One region of the Laceyella tengchongensis genome, then DNA from elsewhere that is predicted to be linked to it. Evidence: a T-box and tRNA genes for the amino acid it is inferred to sense, from the RefSeq annotation. Region 1 holds a T-box; the other holds one or more tRNA genes.
What was found. The T-box of region 1 lies ahead of metG (methionine--tRNA ligase). A T-box ahead of a tRNA ligase gene usually reads a tRNA of that ligase, here a tRNA-Met.
Positions count from the first base shown of each region.

Region 2: it encodes a tRNA-Met, which carries the amino acid that the T-box ahead of metG (methionine--tRNA ligase) is inferred to sense. The anticodon was not compared.

Region 1 is NZ_FXTU01000007.1:131,372-140,590, reverse strand. Features, by position in the region: gene nagE (N-acetylglucosamine-specific PTS transporter subunit IIBC) at 1-1,439, shown strand, start outside; gene QQZ12_RS14105 (AbrB/MazE/SpoVT family DNA-binding domain-containing protein) at 1,779-2,051, opposite strand; gene QQZ12_RS14100 (DNA double-strand break repair nuclease NurA) at 2,370-3,323, shown strand; gene QQZ12_RS14095 (ATP-binding protein) at 3,342-5,180, shown strand; T-box leader at 5,328-5,563, shown strand; gene metG (methionine--tRNA ligase) at 5,566-7,590, shown strand; gene lepB (signal peptidase I) at 7,772-8,323, shown strand; gene lepB (signal peptidase I) at 8,374-8,964, shown strand; gene QQZ12_RS14075 (TatD family hydrolase) at 9,130-9,219, shown strand, end outside.
Region 2 is NZ_FXTU01000002.1:300,109-309,327, reverse strand. Features, by position in the region: gene QQZ12_RS05040 (YecA family protein) at 35-1,471, shown strand; gene QQZ12_RS05035 (hypothetical protein) at 1,576-1,890, shown strand; gene QQZ12_RS05030 (hypothetical protein) at 1,947-2,276, opposite strand; gene QQZ12_RS05025 (PHP domain-containing protein) at 2,447-3,268, shown strand; gene QQZ12_RS05020 (GNAT family N-acetyltransferase) at 3,265-3,699, opposite strand; gene QQZ12_RS05015 (2'-5' RNA ligase family protein) at 3,724-4,233, opposite strand; gene QQZ12_RS05010 (phosphatidylglycerophosphatase A family protein) at 4,354-4,881, shown strand; gene QQZ12_RS05005 (hypothetical protein) at 5,124-5,303, shown strand; tRNA gene QQZ12_RS05000 (tRNA-Met) at 5,378-5,454, shown strand; tRNA gene QQZ12_RS04995 (tRNA-Asp) at 5,459-5,535, shown strand; tRNA gene QQZ12_RS04990 (tRNA-Ile) at 5,548-5,623, shown strand; tRNA gene QQZ12_RS04985 (tRNA-Val) at 5,653-5,727, shown strand; gene QQZ12_RS04980 (aminotransferase class V-fold PLP-dependent enzyme) at 6,664-7,782, opposite strand; gene QQZ12_RS04975 (hypothetical protein) at 8,268-8,417, shown strand; gene QQZ12_RS04970 (ATP-grasp domain-containing protein) at 8,894-9,219, shown strand, end outside.

The sequences.
Region 1 (9,219 bases):
GAAGTGTATTGGGATTCTTGCAACGCATTGGCCGGTCACTGATGCTGCCTATCGCTGTATTGCCGGCAGCCGGTCTGTTGCTCCGCTTCGGCGCGTTGCTGAGTGACCCAGCTTATTTCGCCAAAGGGACCATGATTTTCCGTATTGGTGAAATTATGGCCAAAGGTGGCGGAGCGATTTTTGACAACCTGCCGATCTTGTTTGCGGTAGGGGTTGCTTTGGGATTGACAGAAAGTGCGGGCGCGGCGGCATTAGCAGCAGTAGTGGGATATTTCGTGATGAAGCAGATCGTCGATCTCGGTAGCACGGAAGAGTTGAAACTGGACACGGGTGTGTTGGGCGGCATTATCACAGGATTGATTTCTGCAGGCCTTTATAACCGTTATCATGATATCAAACTGCCCGATTGGCTCCAATTTTTTGGCGGCAAACGCTTTGTGCCGATTGTCACCTCATTTATCATGGTGGCCATGGGGATTTTGTTTTTATTCATTTGGCCCGCTGTGCAAGGGGTGATCAGCGCGATCGGCAATTGGATGATCGCACAGGGTTCCATTGGGTCGTTTGTTTACGGTTTGCTAAACCGTCTTTTGATCCTGTTTGGTTTGCACCATATCTTAAACTCCTTGGTGTGGTTCAACATCGGTGAGTTTGTGACCGAAGCTGGCAAAACGGTGACGGGGGACTTGACCCGGTTCTTCGCAGGGGACAAAACAGCAGGTCTCTTTATGACAGGCTTCTATCCGGTACTGATGTTTGGTCTGCCTGCGGCATGTTTGGCGATGATTCACGAAGCGAAAAAATCGCAACGTAAACTGGCGTCTGGTGTTTTGATCAGTGCGGCGTTGACGGCGTTTCTGACGGGGATCACCGAACCGATTGAATTCTCATTTATGTTTGTGGCGCCGCTGTTGTATGTGGTGCACGCCATTTTGACCGGGGTGTCGATGGCTGTTGTAACCGCCTTGGGTATCAAGCACGGGTTTACCTTCTCGGCGGGGGCCATCGACTTCTTCCTGAACATGAATCTAGCCACCAAGCCATGGTTGCTGTTTGGCGTGGGCTTGGTGTATGCGGTGATCTATTATGTGCTGTTCCGGGTGCTGATTCGTGTGTTCAATTTAAGAACCCCAGGGCGTGAAGAACTAGAGGCGCAAGAGGATGAAGCGCGTCCAGCTTCCGCCCCGGTTGGTGATGATGAGTTGGCGCAAAACGTGTTGCAAGCGATCGGCGGCAAGGAAAACATTGAGAAGTTGGACGCCTGCACAACTCGTTTGCGCATGACGGTGAAAGATGAAAGCAAATTGGATCAGGATCAGCTGAAAAAGCTAGGGGCAGCAGGTGTCGTGCAAGTCGGCAAAGGCAACTTCCAAGCAGTGTTTGGCACGAAATCGGAGCTGTTAAAGGACCAAATCAAAAAAATCATCGAACAAGGGTAATCAATCACCGGGCAGGGACTCTTTCCTAGTGGGAGGGGTCCCTGTCGTTTGTCGAAGGCTCGCGATGAAACCCGTTTTCCGCTCATTTTATGCGCGACGAGGCGATCACTAGGAAAAGAAAACAAAAGCGAGACCGCCCTTTCCCAAGCGATCTCGCCTTGTATGTCGATTGAACCCGCTATGTCAATGCGACATGAATTGGTTTAATATTTAGAATTTCGTCTTAGTATGAACTAAGCCATTTCCCATGCGGGATGTCTGTTATGTATAAGGTTGTGTAGCTTGTATCAACATGAAATGCATGAGAGAATGGAGAAATATTTTGTTTAAGGGATAAGATTATTCAACCGTCACTTTTTCACCTTTAATCATAAGATACATCTCTTCTACACATTTCTTGCTGACTACTTTGTTTTTGTAGCGGATGGTTTCATCAACTTCACCGGAGAAAATGCAAGCCGGCTCATATTTTTTAAGGACGATTCTTTCACCGTCAACATAGATTTCTAAGGCGTCTTTTTCGCCGATTCCTAAGGTTCGACGCAATTCGATCGGAATCACCACACGACCCAATTCGTCAACCTTGCGTACGATGCCTGTGGATTTCAACATGTTTGAATCCCCTCTCAGCTTTGGTGTTTGGTTTTGGTTTTTTTATCTGTAAATTGACGTCAAATTTCGACATTGACGCTAAGTTCATCATACCAACCATTCCCATAACAGTCAATATAATAAGAGGATTTTTATAGAAAATTCCTTAATCATGTTAATTGATATGTTACATTTGACAGCGAAAAAGTTTTACATTGGTATGAAATGTATTGACAATATAAATAGTTGCATTTGTGTGGTGGAGCAGATAGTTGATGGGAAAAATCGGTTGCCTTCGCTGGAATCATGCTCAACAATAGAGGATAGGAGGGATGCGGAATGTTGCCGGTCTCAGAAGAACTGAAAGAAAAATTGAAGAAATTGAACCAATCGCTACGGGCCCTTTATCCCGAAGAGGCATTTGATGAGCACAAAATTAGGGAGCGATTGCACAAAGTGGGCACATTCCACCAGATTGATAAATGGCCTGACGGGGAATTGCGCGATTTTTTGCAAGGGGGAGCCTTGATCGGGGTAGATGGTTCAGTCAACTCCACCAAAGGTTCACAAATGCGAACCCTGTCTGTGTTTCAGGCCTTGGCCAAGGGTACGCGAGGGGAAGAAAAGTGGGCCGCTGACGTATACACGCCGCTGTTGGAAGAAGAAGAGGCCGGGGATGGACAAGCAGCCAGAGAAGCCAAAAAGCGGGGGACGCTCTTGTCGCAATTGGAATTAAAAGTGGCGCGGGAGGCTGTGTTAGAATGGGAACCGCGTGTGGTGTTAATGGATGGGTCGCTTCTCCATTTCTGGATCGATGACGCTGAAAGTTGGGAACGCTTGGCCCAGTTGGCTGAGGAAAAGGGCACGCTCATGATCGGGGTATCGGAAGAGATTGGCACAAGGGGATTGGTGCGCGAGTTGTTTCCGGAGTATTCTGCTTGGTCGGACCGCGATTTGCTGTACGGTGTACTGAAACCGGGTGAAGCGTTTGAGTGGGAAGGGTGGAGCCCGGCGGGGAGCCAGATGTGGAAAATGGCGTTTCGCTCATCTCGGAGTCCGCAACCGATCGGACTGGACGGCTTAATGTCGCAAGGAAAGGAGCGGCTGGCTCTGGTCAGGCTGATTTATAGCTTGACGCCGGAACAAGGACGTGGCATCCCGTTTTGGTTGGATATTGTGGACAATCAGGTGCGGGTGACCAATCCATTGGTGGAGACGATGGTGGAACAATATATTGACGCCGATTTGCGGCACCGTTTGTTGTCGATGAAGCGAAGTGACCGCATGATTTAGAAGGAGAGGGAGAAGTCGATGCAAGTTGTAGGCGTAACCACACAACAAGAAGTTTATATCGTATCGCGGGATCGCAAGTTTCGCATCAATGAGATTTTGGTCGTTGAAGATGCGCAGTTGGATTATCCGCGGGGTGAAGTGGTCGAATCGATGTCTTACAACCGCTTGATACCCATGGGTTTGGATAAGTCTTTGGTCGATGCTCAAGTGATCCAAACGTTGGAACAAATCGGATATGACATCGAGTCGGATGAAATCAATCTGGCGAAATTGCGGCTATACGAGGAAGCCCCCCATCCGGTGCGGACGGGTTGTGCGGTTCGATTGCCGAAGTTTGAAGAGGTGCGGAGCCTGTTGGTGAAATCCTCCCCGGAAGAAGGGATGCTGTTAGGAGAGATTCGGGGAACGGAGTCGATGGGGGCCACCATCTCTCCAGATTTGAAAGACCAGGTTATGATTATGGAACAAGGGCAACTCCGTCCACAATGGGGGGTTCCTTTCATTTTCGACATTAAGACGATGCAGCAATATCCGCATATTGGGGTGTTTGGCGGATCGGGTTCGGGTAAGTCGTTTGGGTTGCGGGTGATGTTGGAGGAACTGATGAAGCTACGGATTCCCACGATGGTATTCGATCCCCATTTTGAAATGGATTTCAGTGAGCGCACCCCGGGAATGGAAGACAAAGGGATCCAATTTACCGATTGCTATACTGCGGTGCAAATTGGGCGCGATGTTGGGATCTCTTTCTCGGATCTGTCGACCCGTGATGTGACAGAATTGTTGGGGGCCGCTGGAAGCCAATTGTCAGACGCCATGGTCAATGTCATTCAGATGTTACACCGCAAACGCGATTCCTTTATCTCGTTTAGCGACCGCGTTAGCAACTTGGTACAGGCGTTGGAAGAGGGCAAACAGGGGCTTGACCGCCAGTTGCAGAATCCCGAACTCACTCCTACCGATGTCCAGCGGATTCATGACCTCAAAAAGTTGTTAAATCAGTTTGGCACTTTGCCGCCGTCCTCTGTCAAAGGAGTTCATTGGCGGTTGCAACGCTTGGAAAAAGCGGGATTGTTCCAACAAGATATCCGAGCGATCGAACGGGGCTTGGAGCAAGGGAAGCTGGTGGTGGTGCAAGGAAGCACATGGGTGTTGCAAGTGTTTGCCACGTATGTGATCGGCTCCCTCTACCGCAAACGGCGTGAATACAAAGATGCTAGAATGAACGGGGAAGAGGGGCGTTTCTTTCCCCCATTTGTGGTGGTGACTGACGAAGCGCATAACTTCGCCCCCAAAGCGCTGGATTCTCCGGCCAAATCCATTTTAAAGGAAATTGCACAGGAAGGAAGAAAATACGGGGTGTTTCTTGTGTTGGCCACACAACGGCCCACGCTGTTGGATGAGACGATCACTGCCCAGCTCAACACCAAGTTTGTCTTCCGGACGGTCAGGGGTACCGATATCGCCACGTTGCGGGAAGAGACCGATTTGACCCCGGAGGAGGGCAAACGGCTACCGTACCTCCGTTCTGGAGACACCTTTGTCTCTTCGGCGGTGTTTGGGCGTACCATCTTCATCCGTGTGCGTTGTGCTTACACCCGTAGCCCACACTTGTCCAATCCGTTTGATGAACTGAAGCAATTCGCTGAAGCCCAAGATGACAAAGTGGTTTCCTGTCTGCTGGAAGCCTTGCCTGTGTTTGAAACGGATTTGGTGCCCACCGTGACCCTGGTGAACCGGGAGTGTGGTCTTTCTTGGGATGTGACTCGATTGAAACAAGAATTGGAGCGGCTAGCACGGGACGGCAAACTGAAAAAGCATGAAACTCCGTTTGCGGTGCGTTACGACCGCCGTTAGGGAAGCAGCGGGGGACGTAGTCAGGCATCAGGTTACAGAAAAAATGTAATAAAAAACCAACAGAACGGTTAAACTAATTGTGTCGATGCTTGAGCGGCCGAAATAGAATGATGTATAATAGTGAAGTGCGAAAAGTTCGTATACCTATGAGCTTCTGTGAAGGGGAAGAGTAGTTAGTGGGTGCTATCGCCAGAGAGCTGGATCAGGTGAAAGCCAGCATAGCCGAAGCTAATGAAGATGGCCCTGGAGAATTCTTTCTGAAATGCTGATCAGAGTAGGAAAGAACGTGAACCCGCGTTAGGGGTTTTGAATGAGGGCATCGCCATGCTTGTTAGGCGACGCTGAAATTGGGTGGTACCGCGTGAAACAATCTCGCCCCAACTATGTGGGCGGGATTTTTTATATTGTATTTGAAAGGAGCGGGGAAAAAGTGAGTGAACAGAAACAAACCTTTTACCTTACGACACCCATCTATTACCCAAGTGCCAAACTACATATCGGTCATGCTTACACTACTGTAGCTGGAGATGTGATCGCTAGGTACAAACGACTTCGGGGTTTCGACGTCATGTACTTGACCGGCACGGATGAACATGGTCAGAAAATCCAGAAAAAGGCACAAGCAGAAGGCAAAACACCGAAAGCGTTTGTTGATGAGATCGTTGCGGGTATTAAAGAGTTGTGGAAAAAGCTCGACATCTCTTATGACGATTTCATCCGCACCACCGATGAGCGCCATAAGCGAGTCGTACAAAAAATCTTCAAGCAACTGTTGGAGCAGGGAGATATTTACCTCGGTGAGTATGAAGGCTGGTATTGTGTGGACGACGAAGCGTTTTTCACGGACCGGCAAGTCCAGGATGGGCTTTGTCCTGACTGCGGCCGCCCCATTAGCAAAATCAAAGAGAAGAGTTACTTCTTCCGCATGAACAAATACGCCGACCGCCTGTTGCGTTTCTATGAGGAGAATCCCGGTTTCATTGAGCCGGAATCCCGTAAAAACGAGATGATCCAAAACTTCATCAAACCCGGCTTGGAAGACTTGAGCATTTCTCGCACCACGTTTGATTGGGGCATCAAAGTGCCGGACGATCCTGAGCATGTCGTTTACGTGTGGTTGGATGCGTTGACCAATTACATTTCTGCGCTGGGGTACGGCGTTGGCGATGACGCTAAGTATAAGAAATATTGGCCAGCGGATGTGCACTTGGTTGGGAAAGAGATTGTTCGCTTTCACACCATTTATTGGCCCATCTTTTTGATGGCGCTCGGTCTGCCGTTGCCAAAGAAAGTGTTCGCCCATGGGTGGATTTTGGTGCAAGGGGAGAAGATGTCCAAATCCAAAGGAAACGTGATTGATCCAGTTCCGTTGATTGAGCGGTTTGGTTTGGATGCAATGCGTTATTTCCTGATGAGAGAAGTGCCGTTTGGATCGGATGGCGTTTTCACCCCAGAAGCGTTTGTGGAACGGCTGAATGCCGATTTGGCCAATGATTTGGGAAATCTATTGCACCGCACCTTGACCATGGTTGAAAAGTACCATCAAGGGGTTGTGCCGGAGATGGTCGAAGGCGCTACGGAATACGACGAGGCGTTCCGGGAGTTGGCGCTGAATACGGTCAAGCGTGTGGAAGCGGAGATGGATAAATTCCAATTCTCTGTTGCCGCTACCGCCATTTGGGAGTTGGTACGGGCAGGGAACCGGTACATCGAACAAACCCAGCCGTGGAACTTGGCTAAAGATCCAGGCAAGCACCATCTCCTCGGTTCAGTGCTATATCATCTGCTTGAGGTGCTGAGAATGGTCAGCATCATGATCCAGCCGTTCATGACGCAAACCCCGTCCAAGATGTGGGCGCAATTGGGCTTGGAAGAAGGCCCACAGACTTCATGGGAAAGCTTGGCCGCGTTTGGCGGATTGCGTCCGGGAACCCAAACGAAAAAAGGAAATCCGATTTTCCCGCGCTTGGATGCGAAAGAGGAGATTGAAGCCATTTATCGGATGACCACTTCAGCAACTCCGGCCGCAGAGGATCGGAACACAAAACAAAAAGAGGCAAAACGGGAGGAACAAAAAGAGATGGAAGGAATCATTGGCATCGAAGATTTTGGCAAAGTAGATTTACGGGTGGCGGAAGTTGTCGCAGCGGATCGCGTGCCTAAAGCGGATCGCCTGTTGAAGTTGCAACTCGATTTGGGAGAAGAGAAACGGCAAGTGGTTTCGGGCATTGCCGAGCATTACCGTCCGGAAGAGTTGGTGGGGCAAAAGGTGATTTGCGTAACGAATTTGAAGCCGGTCAAACTGCGCGGCGAGCTGTCCCAAGGCATGATTTTGGCGGCTTCTCAAGGAGATCGCTTGGTGCTAGCGACTGTGTCGGGCGATATTTCTAACGGCTCCAAAGTGAAGTAGACCGAATCTAGCGGGGGGAACCGCCGTTTCGGTGCTGCAATCGGACACGGTCAGGTTCCCGTGCCGAATACCGGTGACCCCCTTCTTTTGCTCGTTCATCGTCCCATTAGGGAAAGGGGGCGGCTTCCACCGATCAGCCTACATGCCCTTGCAAGATTTTCGCTTGGATAAGGAGGTCACAATGATTAAGAAAAGCTCATCTGCGGTTCGATCCACCTTTGAGTGGGTGGGCACCATTGCCGTATCGCTGGTGATCGCCGGGATTATTCGGGTTTTCCTGTTTAGTCCTTATGATGTGCATGGCGCATCGATGGAACCCACATTGATAAATGACGAGAAAATCATCGTGAACAAATGGTCGTATCGCATGCATGAACCAGCTTATGGAGATATTGTCGTGTTTCATGCCGAAGAAGGGCGCGACTTCATCAAGCGAGTGATCGGTTTGCCGGGAGACCGGATTGAGATCAAGAAAGGCAAGGTGTATCGAAACGGAAAGATGCTGAACGAGCCTTATATCCAAGGGACGACATACACCCGGGACGATGCCCGGACGACCGTGGTTCCGAAGGGTTCGCTATACGTGTTGGGTGACAATCGTGAAAACAGCAGGGACAGCCGCGATCTGGGAGCTATTCCGCTGTCGCGGGTGGTGGGCCGCGCCGATGTGGTTGTGTTGCCGATCAAACATACCAAGTTACTCACGGGACAAGAGGCCGTCGGCTCCCGCTGACCGCAAACCAGAACGAACATGCGCCAGAACTGGTTACAGGAGGGCTATGAATGTCAGAGACCAAAAGCTCGTCCAATTCTTGGATGACCGTATTGGAATGGATTGCTGCCATCTTGGTGGCCGTCGTCATCGCCGTGGTTATCCGCACGTTTTTATTTGCCCCGTATGAAGTGCATGGGGCTTCGATGGAACCGACCCTAGATGGGGAAGAGTTGCTGATTGTAAACAAATGGATCTATCGGGTCAGCACGCCGGAGTATGGTGATATCGTTGTCTTCCACACTGCGGAGGAACGGGATTTCATCAAGCGGGTGATCGGATTGCCGGGGGACCGGATCGAAATTAAAGACGGCAAGGTTTACCGTAATGGTATCGCGTTGAACGAGCCTTACATTAACGGGCCGATGAACGAAGGAACGAACTATAAACCCACTACCGTTCCCGCCAATTCTTTGTATGTGATGGGAGACAATCGCAACAACAGCAAAGATAGCCGCATGATCGGGCCGGTATCACTGAATGAGATCGTGGGCCGCGCCGATGTCGTGGTTTTGCCGGTGAAGCGGATGCGCCTCTTGCCGGGAGATCCGGTGGCAACCGCGGACCCTAAGGCGCCAGCGACGACAAGTTTGGCGCATTGACGCCGGCTCGTGGCCATCGCGGTGAAAAATTAGAAGGCGGGTCTTGCCAGGCATGACATCAATTGTGCCTGGCAAGACCCGTTCCCGCTGTTCGGCCCCGTTAGCTAAGGCCCGTTGATTGGTTTTCTATAAAGAGATTGATTCAATGAGGAGGTTAACGCAGTTATGTTGTTTGACACCCATGCTCATCTTAACGATCCGAAGTTTGCGGACGATCGCGACCAAGTGATCCGACGGGCGCGTGAAGAATTCGGT
Region 2 (9,219 bases), on a different contig from region 1:
TAATGGCAAGGAAACTAGCATCCGAGGTGTGAGTATGGTAGGCCGGAATGAACCTTGCCCCTGCGGCAGTGGGAAGAAGTATAAGAAATGTTGTGAGAGAGTTGTAGCGCTTGATTCAGTGGAGAAGGCCAGAGCTGAAAGAGAGAACCGCTTAAAACACGACCTCTTGGTCGATCTGCAACATTGGTTTACAGGGCGGATCTCACCTGAGATGCAGAAAGAATGGGCACAACGCTTTAAAAAACTCATGCAGTTGCCTTTGGACCAGCCGATTTCCCAAGAATATGCCACTTACTTTCGCTTTTGGCTCCTGTTTGACGCACCTTGTTTAAACCGCCGGCGACCGGTAGAAGTGTGGCGCTCTACCATTCGCAATGCCCCGCACAAGGAACGTATGGCCCGCAACATGAGCGAGTCAACCTTTACCTGCTACGAAATTTCACAGACCGACGAACACACCCTGACATTGACATCCTTGACAACGAAAGAGCAAGTCCAGATTCAAAAAGGGGAATCGATTCCCAGGGAAAAGCTTGTTTTTACTCGATTGCTTCGTGTTGGTCAACGATATGAATTCTTTGGCCCTTATACATCTTTCGCGCATGAGATGAGAGGGGAGATACTCGTGCAGCTTGAGAAATACAATCATCCAGAAGAAGAACGTCAAGAATACACCACCTGGGAAAACGGTTGGAAGGTTTTCGGTTGGTCTATCAAACGAACAGAAGAGGTTGAGCAAGGGATGTTATCTGCGCCTGTTGTGACTGAGCACATGGTGGAGGAGACGGCTTTTTGGCCGGACGTAGAGCCGAAGGAAGAGGAATTGCCTTTGCGAGTGATGCAACATTTGGAACAGTTTTATTTCAACCATGTGGCCACATTGCAAAAAGGAACGCAAACTTTGTATAGCCGTTCATTGGAATTGTTGTACAAGTATTTGTCTATGCGTTTTGGTCAATCGTTCGACTGGTCGATGCTGGATGAGGAAGTCCTGTGCCATTTTTTGAGCGTATGGTATTTGGATCAAGGCAAAGTAACTGCTCCCGGTTCAAAAATCTTCCTCAACACCCTGAAGCATCTGTTCCGCTGGTTGAAAGAGGAAGGCATCAGTGATGCGTACCTGTCATTCAGAAAGGTATATGCCTCGTTGATCCGTGCGTTGCCTGTCGCGGTTGAAGCTAAAAAATGGATGGAAGAGAATGGTGTCAAGCCAGACTATCGCAACAACGAGCAAACTGGTTCCACACAGATGGTGATGTTGGCTTTCTCTTCAACAGGTCCGGCGCTATTGATCGAAGACAAATGGCTGCCAGTGAATCTGCTTGGCGTGCCCACCATGTGGAGTGAGCATCGCTTCTGGGTTCACGGAACTGTGCAAATGGAACCGTCCGGCTGTTATTTCACACGGATCGATGGGCTTTATCCAATCATTTCATTGGACAACCAATTAAAAGTGTTAGGCCACAAGTGATAAGGTAGCCGTGCTGAACCAATGCATGGGCTACCTTATTTTTGCATGAACCTCTCCATCTGTTGAGATACTAACAGTACACTCAGCAAAGGGGGACTCTTCGCATGTTCGGCTTTTTGCGTTCAAAAAACAAGTTCAAAGAGATGATAAATGAAATGGCAAAAGAACTGGGGATCAAACAAGACGCGCGCGGCAAAAACGGCCAAGACGTGACCCAGCTCGCCGAAGAGTTCGGCAAGGAATTGGGTTTGAAACAGAAGCGCACCCCAGCGGGCCAAAAGGACTTGGTAAAAGAAGTCATGACCGAAGCGGGAAAAGAGTTGGGGATTACGGAGAATACGACTTCCACCAACATGAGTTCCGACCAGTTGGCCCAGCGGATCAATGAAGAGATTCAAAAACGGAAGAAATCACGCTGAGTGAAGCGAGCACCCAAAAGGTTCGGGTGCTCGTTTACATTACATTCACGATTTGTCTATTTTAGATAAGAAGCGATTTCTTCTAATTTCTCTTGAGCCGCCATAATTACCTCATTCGGAATCGACAGGTTGCGCTGATGCCGCCGTAAATGGGACGCCGACTCTAATGTCGGTTGCTCGAGGCTGAGTGTGGTTTCATGGCGGGTTTTCATTTGTCGGGTAGGAAGGGAAAGGCGATAGACTTGTCCGGAGGCCAGGTCTCTCATATGCAAGCGATAAATGGGTGCATGAGAGCGAAAACGGCAGAAACCTTGCATTCGCATTATTTTGTCCACTTGCTCATAGGCCGCACACACATTTGTCAGCGCTTTGGCGCGCAATTGCATAAAAATCCCTCCTTGCCGTTGTAACCGCTTTATTACCCTCGTCAAGAGATATGTAATCCTCTTTTTTTGGGAAATTTCCGCATGGTGCGGTACAATGAAATGGGTAAGGTGGCGCATCAGCCCAACAAGTCGGAAAGAATGAACACATTGTTTGACAGGAGGAATGAAGCGTGGGACGTGTAGATTTGCATGTACATTCGACGGGATCGGACGGATTATTTTCTCCCTCCGAAGTGGTGAAATTGGCTAAGGAAGTGGGGCTTGCCGGCTTGGCGATCACTGACCACGACTCGGTCAGCGGAATAGAAGAGGCGTTATCTGCAGGACGCGAATGGGGTGTCCATGTAGTCCCGGGAGTTGAAATCAGCACGTTGTGGCAAGGGAAAGAGATTCATATGTTGGGATTACATATCGATTATCGCGACCCGTCTTTACTTGAAAAGTTGAAGCGGCAACGTGAGGTGCGACAGACGCGCAATCGCATGATGATCGAAAAATTAAATGAGTTGGGGATTGAAGTGACCATGGAGGAAGTCATGGCCAAGAAGAAAGGGGAGGGCCAAGCTGACAATGTGGGGCGGCCGCATATTGCTGAGGTGTTGATTGACAAAGGGATTGTACAATCAATGGATGAAGCGTTTGACCGATATTTAGGGCGGGATGGGCAAGCTTATGTAACGCCGCCGCGCATCAGCCCGATCGAAGCGATCCAATTGATCCACCAAAGCAAAGGGAAGGCCGTCATCGCTCATCCCGGATTGTATGAGCAAGACGACTTAATTCCTTTGTTGGTGGAAAATGGATTGGACGGCATTGAAGTGAACCATCCAGATCACACGGATGAAGCCAAACAGCGGTATGCCGAAATGGCAAAAACATTTGGGCTTTTCGAGACGGCCGGATCGGATTTTCATGGGGAACGGCACGGCTCGATGTACCATGCGATGCTTGGCACATGCACGGTGGATGAAGGGATTTTGACCAAGCTTTAAATCAGCTTCTTCTTCATCGACACGTGCGGGATACCCGCATCAACAAACGGCTCATCCATGACGTGATAGCCCAGCTTCTCATAAAACGGGATCACCGGCATTTGGGCGTGGAGGACGATCGCGTGGGCCTGTTCTTGGCGGGCTTGGGCTTCTAACGCTTCCATCAAGAGGCGCCCGGCGCCGCTGTGGCGTTTGGATGGTAGCACAGCGACCCGTTCAGCTTTGGCCACGTTAGGGTTAACCCACCGCATCCGGCAAGCACCCACCGGTTGCCCGTCCTCAAGCGCCACAAAATGCAACGATCGCTCATCATATTCATCTGATTCCCGCGTTTCAGGTACTTTTTGCTCTAGCACGAACACCTGGCGGCGAATGGCAAAAGCCCATTCCCTTTCCGTCGGTGTTTGAGCGATGATGACGGTGACGGCCATAGGACGACATCCTTTCGGATCAGATCATTTTTTCAACAGGAATGTTTGATGAATGCTCCAAGAGCCGTTTTCCAGCTGGTACATAAGGTGGAAACGGTCGATTTTCGATTCCAATTCAAATTGTCTCAACCGTAGGGTGCCATACACATCATGTAGCTCTTCTTCCGACATTTTCTGCCCAATGGTGAGATGTGGGATGTAATCATAAGGCATTGGAATGGGATCCAGCGAAGCACTGATCTGGTTGTGCAACGTTTCCAAAGGTTTGCTGTCTTTGATCGCCAGATAGATGGTATGGCTGGTAGGATAGAAATGGCTCACTTTGTGGAACTGGATGGTGAAGGGCTTGTTTTGCTTGGCGATTTCTTCTAATCTCTGGACCGCGTCTTCCACTTTTTCATCAGGCAGTTCGAACTTTTCCCGCAACGTGATATGGGGTGGAATGAGGCTGTAATGCGGGTCGTACCGCTTTCTATAGGAATTGACAAGGTCTTGTACGTGTTTTTGTGGAAAAACAGCAATGCCGAAAAACATAACACATTCCCTCCTTGAACAGAAAAATGGCGCATTTCTTATATTATATCTTTAAATTTTGGTTCACGCATCTTTTGTGGGCAATTGATTATGGTAAGATGGCTTATGGGAGGGAAACAAATGAGAAGAGTACACAGCAGTGAAGTGAAACGTACAGTGATGAAAAGCCTGGAAGACCGCGGAGTCAGTATCGAAGCAATTGCTGAAATTGTTCACGAAATGCAGAGCCCTTATAACCCGAATCTAACCATGGAGCAGTGCGTCGACAGCGTGCTGGCCGTGCTGAATAAAAGGGAATTGCAACACGCCATTCTAGTAGGAGTCGAGTTGGACCGCTTGGCGGAGCAGAATATATTGTCTGAACCGCTCTTATCCCTTGTCAAAGGGGATGAAGGGCTGTTTGGTTGTGATGAAACATTGGCCTTGGGCTCCGTTTTGGGCTATGGGAGCATTGCCGTCACTACCTTCGGTCACTTGGACAAGCATAAAATTGGGCTCATTCGCGAGTTGGACACCAAAAAAGGTGGGCGGGTGCAGACGTTTATGGATGATTTGGTCGCCAGCGTCGCGGCTGCAGCTTCAGGGCGTTTGGCTCACCGTCTGCGCGATGAGGAAGAGCGGGCTTCAGCCCAACAGCTGGATGGCTAAAGCAAGTAGCAGGCCTATAGATGCAAATAAGCCGTTGTCACAATCGACAACGGCTTTACCATTTGGCCGTGAGGAGGGAATATTGGTCGGCTCGTGAACAGTTAAGCCCGACAAGGTTGCTTGGGTTAATATAGCATATGCGGAAAGGGGCTGCCCGCTCTGGACGAAACGGAAAATGTGCATGCGCCCTTAGGCATGAAAAATGGAAAACAGTGAAAAATAAGAGATGAAAGGAGGAAAGCATGATGCAATGGGTATATTGGGCCAAATTATATGACAGCCGCTTTCAAGCGCGGTGTTTGGCAGCACGAATGCAAGAGGACTGGTGGCTGTACGGTTATGATAGCCCGGAGCGAGTGGAGGTGTTTCGCTCCAAAAAAGGGCGTTATGGAGTTCGTTATATTTGGGATAAAAAATCTTAAAAAAGGCCTTGCACTTTTGAAGAAATTGATGTACATTAATAAATGTCGCTGATGGTGATTAAAACAATTGATATCGCGGGGTGGAGCAGTCTGGTAGCTCGTCGGGCTCATAACCCGAAGGTCGCAGGTTCAAATCCTGTCCCCGCAACCAACTTGGAGCTGTGGTGTAGAGGCCTAACATGCCTGCCTGTCACGCAGGAGATCGCGGGTTCGAATCCCGTCAGCTCCGCCACTTCACCATCATGGGCCTATAGCTCAGTTGGTAGAGCAGTCGGCTCATAACCGATCGGTCACAGGTTCGAGTCCTGTTGGGCCCACCAACTTATCTAAAAACTACATATTTTCACTTGGGCAGTTAGCTCAGAGGGAGAGCGCTTCCTTGACACGGAAGAGGTCGTAGGTTCGATTCCTATACTGCCCACCAACCAAAACCCTTGCATATGTGCAAGGGTTTTTTGTTTGGTAGAGGAGTAAATCGCGTTTCTTTATGGTGACTTCGTTGAAGAGAGAGTTAATAAATATTGGATGAATTTATTATCCATATAAAACAATGAATTATAGAAAAGGATGTATGTAGTTATTGGAGGGATATGGAGTTCGACAATCTCTGATTGCATCCTGTATTGTGCATATATAAATCATACTCCTTAGTATATGCTGATTATAATAACTGCTTTGCAAAATAGGAGGTGCCAAAATGCTAAATGGAGATCCGAAGGTTGTTTATTTAACACTAGCGGCTGTCTTTTTCTTAATGATAGGCTAGGGATTAGAGCCTTATGTTCAATATTCGATTACAGTAGGTGTGTTGATTTCTTTTATCTTGATTGTTATCGCAACCATCCTTGCATTTAAAAACGCGCGCGGGAATAAGATTTGAACAGATACTGAAATAAAGGTATATATCTTTTCTAGGCTACTGCGCACTTTTGATAAAAATACTCAAATTCTGTTTTGAAGTGATGAAGTGAAAGAAGAGATAAAGACGACAGTAAGCATATGTATGGTGTGGGCTAAAGGCACAAAAAAGGTCTCCGCCGAGGGGGTGCGCTAGAATGGATCGACGGAGACGAGGAAGAGTTAAGTAAACCATTCATTGTGGGGATTCGAAGATAAGCGAGACAGTGCTATCCTCGAACGCTATTAAGTATAACATATTTATTCAATATGTTACAGTTTTTAATTGAGGAATGCATAAATTATTGATACTTATTTGCTCATAAATAGGAAATAAATACATGATGGCATCATCCATGCCCAGCACCCCTGAGGGCGAATGAAAGTAAAGGTGATTGGAAAGTTGGCGTTTTCGCTGATATGCATGCAGATGCGCTGGTGTTTGTGATGGTGGACGCTCTTCTTATTCACGGTGCGAGGCGACGAGGGTGGAGGTGGAATGTCTTCCCTGCTTGCGGGCGTGGTGAATCGCAGCTTCAAGGATCACGAGGGCGCGGATCAATTCTGTGTGGGAATGGAAGGCATGGATGGAAAAGCGGATGCCTTCCGGGCGCGGCAGATGGCGAATGTATAGATGGTGCCGCAGACAGTAGTCCACGATTTCCTCGTGGGCAAGGCCTTCTATACGGAAGCATACCAAACCGGAAGCGGGAAAGGCGAGGTCGGTGAACAGAGTGACACCCGGCAGAAGCAGAAGCTGCTGTTTGAACCAGGCGGCCAAATGATGGATCCGCGAGGTGATCGCGGGAAGCTGGTATTGCTCCAAGAGTTCTAAGCCGCGGGTGAGTCCGGCTACCAAGGCAATGTTTTTTGTAGAGCCTTCCATTTTTTGTGAATCCATCTTCCAGTCTATCTGCCCGTTAAGGGAAAAGCCGGTGATGGATTGATAGCCTGCTGCAAGGGGCCATAGTTGCTCAATGAGCTTGGCGGTGATATAGCAAGCCCCGGTGCCGGTGGGACCCAGCAACCACTTGTGGCCGGAGAGAGCATACGCATCGCAACCGATGGCTTTGACATCGACATTTACGTTTCCGGCGCTTTGCGCTCCGTCGATAAGGGTGAGCATGCGGTGGTCCCGGGCTAGTCGGCAAATGTCAGCGACAGGCAGGATGCGACCCGTGTTCCAGGTGACGTGGCTTGCGACGATCAGGCGTGTGCGTTGATCGATGGCATTTGCTAATGCGTCGATCAGCTCTTCATCTGTTTTGCCTTCGGGATCGACAAGGGTGACAAAGAGACCGTACCGTTTTGCGATGTTGAAGCATGGCACGAGACTGCTGACATGTTCGTGTGCGGTGACGATCATTCCATCTCCCTCTTGCCAAGGGATGCCGGCGATGATGGCATTCATGCTGAACGTGCCGTTTTCCGTCAGCGAGATTTCGCTAGGGTGGGCCCCTAACAGAGATGCCAGTTTCCGGCGGGCTTCCATAGAGACTGATTCGGTAACCAACCATGGCTTGGGAGATGGGGATTGAAGGGAATGGTTAGCTTGGGTGATCGCTTCATGTATCGGTTCCAAAAGCGGTACGCATGTTCCTATGTTAAAGTAGAGGCTGTCACCCAAAGGGGGGCATAGGTCTTGGAAGTGTGGCCAACGGGTTGGCATTCGGGCATCATCCTTTTTATATAACTTGAAATTCGTTGTTTATATTATATAAATTTGCAAATAGAAGAACAATTCGCTTTTTATATGAGTTGGTAAAGTGGTCGAAAAATGGTTAAAACATTAATAAAATCGTGAGAATTCATCATGTCTGATCTGATTCTGGAGATGCCACGCACAAAGCGTCCTTCTCCTGCAAGGGGAAGCAAACTAGAACGACTAGAATTCTAGCTGTTTTGCTGGGGATTCACCAAAAATTTTTCCATGTGATGGAGCGGACGCGTAGCCTCACCTTGGTGAAGCGGAGCTAAGGCATGTAGAGACAACCTCCTTTTTAAATGGTCATTTCCGGCGTAATGAGCGGGGAGGAGGGGCATACTGAAGCAAAAAAGGAGGTTGCCATGAACAACAATCAACAGCAAAGCAGATTGGAAGGACAGATTGAGGAACAGGCGAAATGCTCGCCGCGGATGGAAGAAGAGTGTCAGGATATTCGCATTCCCGCGCATCTGGTGGCGGAAGTGCAGGATGAGGAGCCGACGTCATCATGATTGACCGCTCCTGCCGTTACGGGGGAGCGGATAGCTAAGTTAATAAATGGATTGACAAAATATTATGTTTTCTCTAATATTAAAAAGAACCCCTGCTGATTGGACATGATGTGCCAACGGTTTAACCTATTCTTCTTAAGGTTAGACCAACGTCTTCAGATTTCCGCCAGAGGTATGCCCACCCTACGGGAAATAGCGTGCGTCCGTCGTGTCATCTCCAGCAATTATGATGTGAATACTCGGTTCAGCGATGAGTCTGTTTTGCGGTGAGGAAGAGCTAGCTTGTCAGCCAGCTCAGTGTAGACGAGCCCCTGCAGGAGCGAGATTTTTGAAAGCGGAGTCGCTTGTCGCTTAAGCAAACCACGGAACGCAGGCTCAAAAATCAGCTCCGGGCCACTTTGTCAACAAGTTCGAGCTTGCTCGCTGGGCAAGCTCGGTGTGTTCACACATCTTGGATTGAAAGGGGAACGTTTGGGTTGAGCATCTTAATTTTCAATCGCTTGCCTTATTATGATGTACCCTATGACAAATGGCTGGAGGACTTGAACGAACCGTTGGTGATCCTGACGGAACAAAAATTGGCGCCGGCGTTTCAGGCGAAAGCGCGCGCCTTATCTTTTGAAAATTATGACTATAACAATGCGGTTGAATTTGTCGCTTTACAGATGGCGAAAAAGAACCCATTTCGCCGGATTGTTGCTACTGCTGAGCGGGATATTTTGCGCGCGGCAAGACTTAGGGAGCATTTGGGGATCGAAGGCCAGTCGTTAGAGAGCGCGATCGCTTTTCGTGACAAGGTGAA